Regions from separate parts of the Halobacillus sp. BAB-2008 genome, predicted to be linked through region 2. Evidence: predicted binding sites of a transcription regulator. Region 2 holds the regulator's gene; the other holds the start of a gene.
What was found. Region 2 encodes CtsR, which represses protease genes until heat stress. Its sites were predicted from a motif close to ATGGTCAATAAAGGTCAAACA; they were not measured.
Positions count from the first base shown of each region.

Region 1: a site for CtsR is predicted at 1,327-1,347, ahead of clpP (ATP-dependent Clp endopeptidase proteolytic subunit ClpP). Genes of this name have one in related genera too.

Region 1 is NZ_ANPF01000014.1:21,850-24,252, reverse strand. It holds gene D479_RS04345 (sugar-binding transcriptional regulator) at 1-136, opposite strand, end outside; gene D479_RS04340 (glutaredoxin family protein) at 289-510, opposite strand; gene D479_RS04335 (hypothetical protein) at 544-768, opposite strand; tRNA gene D479_RS04330 (tRNA-Arg) at 1,050-1,125, opposite strand; gene clpP (ATP-dependent Clp endopeptidase proteolytic subunit ClpP) at 1,404-1,994, shown strand; gene D479_RS04320 (HPr family phosphocarrier protein) at 2,090-2,341, opposite strand.
Region 2 is NZ_ANPF01000031.1:346-2,748, forward strand. It holds gene D479_RS08585 (MgtC/SapB family protein) at 1-551, shown strand, start outside; gene D479_RS08590 (CtsR family transcriptional regulator) at 716-1,174, shown strand; gene D479_RS08595 (UvrB/UvrC motif-containing protein) at 1,196-1,744, shown strand; gene D479_RS08600 (protein arginine kinase) at 1,745-2,403, shown strand, end outside.

The sequences.
Region 1 (2,403 bases), on a different contig from region 2:
GTGCTATGTTCTCCGCCAACGCCCTCCGCCCGACTGGCTGCATGATCTGAATGTAGTACAACAACTGATAACGCCGCTGCATAACGTCCAGAACGTCGGGGAATAATTTCTTCTGTAAGTCGATGAACGCTCTCATGGAAAAAGCTCCTTCTTTGAAATAATACCAACCGGGATAATTTATGTCCCAGCCAGTCATATTCTGTCCCGCTTGGAGCAAAAAAATATCTTATTACAGGTTTAATATTAACAGTCGCTCCGGCTAATCGCAAGCAGAATACGACACGTTTTTTATTGTAAACGCTTTTCCAACTGGAAATAGTCTATGCTTCTATAATCCAATGTCTCGCCTGAGATATCGACCACCGGTATTTCAAGTATATATTTCTCCAATAGATCTGGATTATCCTCAATATTTACTTCCAATACATGTGCATCGAACAGTTCGATCAACTGTTTTACCTCTTCACACAATTTACAACCCGGCCTGCTGTACAAGACTACCTCCTTCATATGAACACCCCTTTCCTTACAAAAAAGGCACGCTTATGAAGCGTGCCCGGTCTTATCGTAAAAACCATTGTCGATTTTCATTTTCCTCTTTTTCAGAAAGTCCGTTAACTCTTCGCCTACATAATTCTCGGGTGTACGTTTCAGCGACTCATAATTGAAGGACAGCTTCCGCTGACGCTGCATGTCGAACACGTGGATCCGTCTGTCTTCAGATATTTCCTCAGTCGACAACATTTTGTAACGGATTAGGTTTGTCATATATACCCCTTTTCTATTCCAAAGCGAAAAGTATCTCATCTATTATATAAATTCTAACATACTCCGACCCTTTAAGGAACTACATTACGATAGCAAAACCAAATAAATGTTCGTATCGTATTTGTGCGTATTTTGTATAACTTTAATCTAAAGAACATCTTTGTAACCGCAGTTCATCCTTCGAAAATCATTATATTTATATAATAACAGATACGCACAAAATAAAAACCCCGATCTTCTCAATGAATGATCGGGGTTTTTATCACATTATGTATTTTCAGCGCGCCTGAGAGGATTCGAACCCCCGACTGACGTAGAACCGGAATCTACCGCTCTATCCAACTGAGCTACAGGCGCATTAGCGACATGCAAAATCTATTATAAGGTTATTCTTAAAAAAACGCAACCTTTTCCACTACATTCCTGAAATCTTATTTATCAAGGAGGGAAATAAAGAGGAAAGGCAGAAAAATTATTCAATTACGACGTGCGACGTTTAGTAAGGAAATTTAAGGGTATGATGGTAGAAGGAAAATCGAGAAAAAGGTCGATCGTTTTTGTTTGACCTTCATTGACCTTAATTGTATGATTAATGTATTCCATCATATTGACTTGATGATAAGGAGGAATTTGAAATGAATCTAGTCCCAACAGTTATTGAACAGACAAACCGTGGAGAGCGTGCTTACGACATTTACTCCCGCTTACTTAAAGACCGTATCATCATGCTCGGCAGCCCGATCGATGATAATATCGCGAACTCTGTCGTTTCCCAGCTGCTATTCCTTGCCGCTGATGATCCGGAGAAAGATATCTCTCTATACATTAACTCTCCGGGTGGATCTATTACCGCAGGTATGGCCATCTATGATACGATGCAGTTCATCAAGCCTGATGTATCCACCATCTGTACAGGTATGGCAGCGTCTATGGGTGCGTTCCTCCTTAATGCAGGAGAACCCGGCAAACGTTACGCACTTCCTAACAGTGAAGTAATGATCCACCAGCCGCTTGGAGGTACGCAAGGACAAGCGACGGACATCGAGATTCACGCGAAACGAATTATTAAAATGCGTGAAAAATTAAACCAAATCCTTTCCGAGCGTACAGGTCAGCCGATTGAAGTAATCGAGCGCGACACAGACCGCGACAACTTTATGTCCGCACATGAAGCGGTAGAGTATGGTTTGATTGATAAGGTTATGACAAAAGTTACAGACAAATAACTCCAAAAAATCCTCTCCGGCGGTCAGCCGAAGAGGATTTTTTATTTTTTTGAAATCGATACCTGCTTTGCGCTCATTCTTTCACAAGAATGTCGTCAATTCTTCACGAATGCTGTCAGACGCTCTATCGCTTCCTGTTCATCTGTACCGTCAGCAATCAATTTGATTTCCTCGTCTGTTCCGACAGCAAGACTCATTAATCCCATAATGCTTTTCGCATTTACACGCTTCTCCGCCTTTTCTATAAACACATCAGCAGAAAACTTGTTGGCTTCCTGGACAAACTGCGCGGCCGGTCTTGCCTGAAGCCCTGTGTCCAATTCAATTTTCACTTGTTTCTCAATCATCACTCACGCTCCTCTCTATAAATACCGCTCCGTTGTAAGCGGATTCAGTCCGGTGTAAAAAA
Region 2 (2,403 bases):
GGGTTGGTGCTTGTTTAATGATGCTGCTTTCTCTCTATGGGTTTACGGAATTTATGAGCCTTCACGAGCAGGTGAGGTTTGACCCGGCGAGGATACCTTCTTACGTTATCAGTGGAATTGGTTTTTTAGGTGCCGGGACCATTATGGTAAACGGCTTGACGATTAAAGGTCTTACAACAGCAGCGTCGATCTGGACGGTAGCAGCAATTGGATTAGTAGTCGGTGCTGGGTTATACGATGTTGCTACGTTTACCACTTTAGTCGTGCTGACAAGCTTGGCCTTTCTGAATAGAATGGAAAAACATAAAGTTAGAGGCAAGCGGAAAAACAGCTATAGCATTACCGTTCGTGGAAGTGCAAGGGTGCATCGGGTTCTGTCGGTATTTGAGGAATTTCAATTGACCATTCAAAAAGTGGAGGTCCTGTCTCTACCTGAGAGCCAAAAGAAATTGTTGGTTGAGGTAAGTCCGTCTCAGTCCTATGATCGTACACTTGTGATGGGTCGAATCAGTGAGCAGGAAGGAGTTATGAAAATGACACATTATATTTAAGGCTGTGCAGGAAAAAACTGCACGGCTTTTTGTTTTATTTGCTAACGAAAAGGGGAAACATAGTTGATGTATTTATCATAAACAATATAGTTGCGTACCAGTAAAATATGAGTATAATGAAATTAAAGTCAAAGATAGTCAAAGTCAAAAGAGGGGGAGGGAAAATGCGAAATATATCAGACATCATAGAGGAATATTTAAAGAAAACCCTCGATGAGTCCCAAACCATTGAAATTAAAAGAAGCGAAATTGCTGAGCGTTTCCAGTGTGTACCTTCGCAGATTAATTACGTGATTAAGACAAGGTTCACTGTGGAAAAGGGGTATATAGTGGAAAGTAAACGCGGAGGCGGCGGGTACATCCGGATCAGTCGGGTTCCTTATCGGAAATACGCTGATATGATCGAGGAATTGATGGATTTAATCCAACCCCGTATCTCCCAGACCCAAGCGGTGGACGTTCTGGAGCGACTTATCGATTATGAGGTCATTACAGAACGGGAAGCGAAGATCATGGAAAGCATCGTTGACCGTGATGTGCTCAAATTTTCTCTCCCTCTACGCGATGAGATAAGAGCAAGAATCATGACGGCGATGCTGTTCACCCTTAAATATAAATGCTGATTGCGGAAAGGGGAGATTCAGATGGAATGCCAGGAATGTCATCAAAGACAGGCAACCGTTCATTTGACTCAGGTAGTAAATGGGCAAAAGTCGGAGATACATGTGTGTGAAGTATGTGCGAAAGAATATGGATATGTTAATTATGGAGAAGAAAACTTTACTCTGAATGATCTTCTATCCGGACTCTTTCATTCGGATAGCCCTTCTCCATACAGCGATCAGAACAAAGCTGCACCTCAGCAGAAATCTCCATTAAAATGTTCCAACTGTGGTTTGACATATGAAGAGTTTGCAAGGATTGGCAAGTTTGGTTGCGGAAAGTGCTATACCACTTTCGGCGAACGACTGGATCCAATTTTAAGGCGGGTGCACAGTGGAAATACAAGGCATGATGGGAAGATTCCTAAAAGAGAAAGCGGCAATCTCCATTTAAAGAAAGAGATAGAAGAATACAAAGCTAATCTTCGACAATTAATTGAGCAGGAAGAATTTGAAGAGGCAGCGAAAGTTAGAGATAGGATCAGATCTTTGGAAGGGCGTCTTCATAGTGGAGAGGCAGGTGATGAGTAGATGTCGTTACAGAATTTTGTAAATGAGGCTATCAGTCCCTGGATGAAACAGGAGGGGCCGGACAGCGATATTGTGATGAGCAGCCGCATACGTCTTGCCCGGAACTTCTCCCAATATCCATTTCCGATTATTGGATCTGAAGAATCCTTAGAAGAAGTATTGGAATTCTTTCAGAAAGAGTTTCAAGAAGAGTCCTTTAGAGATTATGAAGATTTTGAAATGGTCCGGATGACGGATCTTCAGCCGGTTGAAAAAAGAGTGTTGGTTGAAAAACACTTGATCAGCCCGCATCTCGCTGAAAAATCGGACACCTCGGCTGCGTTGATTTCGCAGAACGAGCAGGTGTCGATTATGGTTAATGAAGAGGATCATATCCGCCTTCAACTTTATTTCCCTGGTTTCCAGCTGGATAAGGCGTTGGAACAGGCATCACAACTCGACGATTGGCTGGAAGAGAAAATTGATTATGCATTTGATGAGAAACGCGGGTATTTGACCGCTTGTCCGACGAATGTCGGCACCGGAATGCGGGCATCAGTTATGATGCACCTGCCGGCATTATCCATGACTCAGCAGATCAATCGTATGATTCCCGCGATCAACCAGCTTGGCTTAGTTGTCCGTGGCATCTATGGGGAAGGAAGCGAAGCACTGGGGAA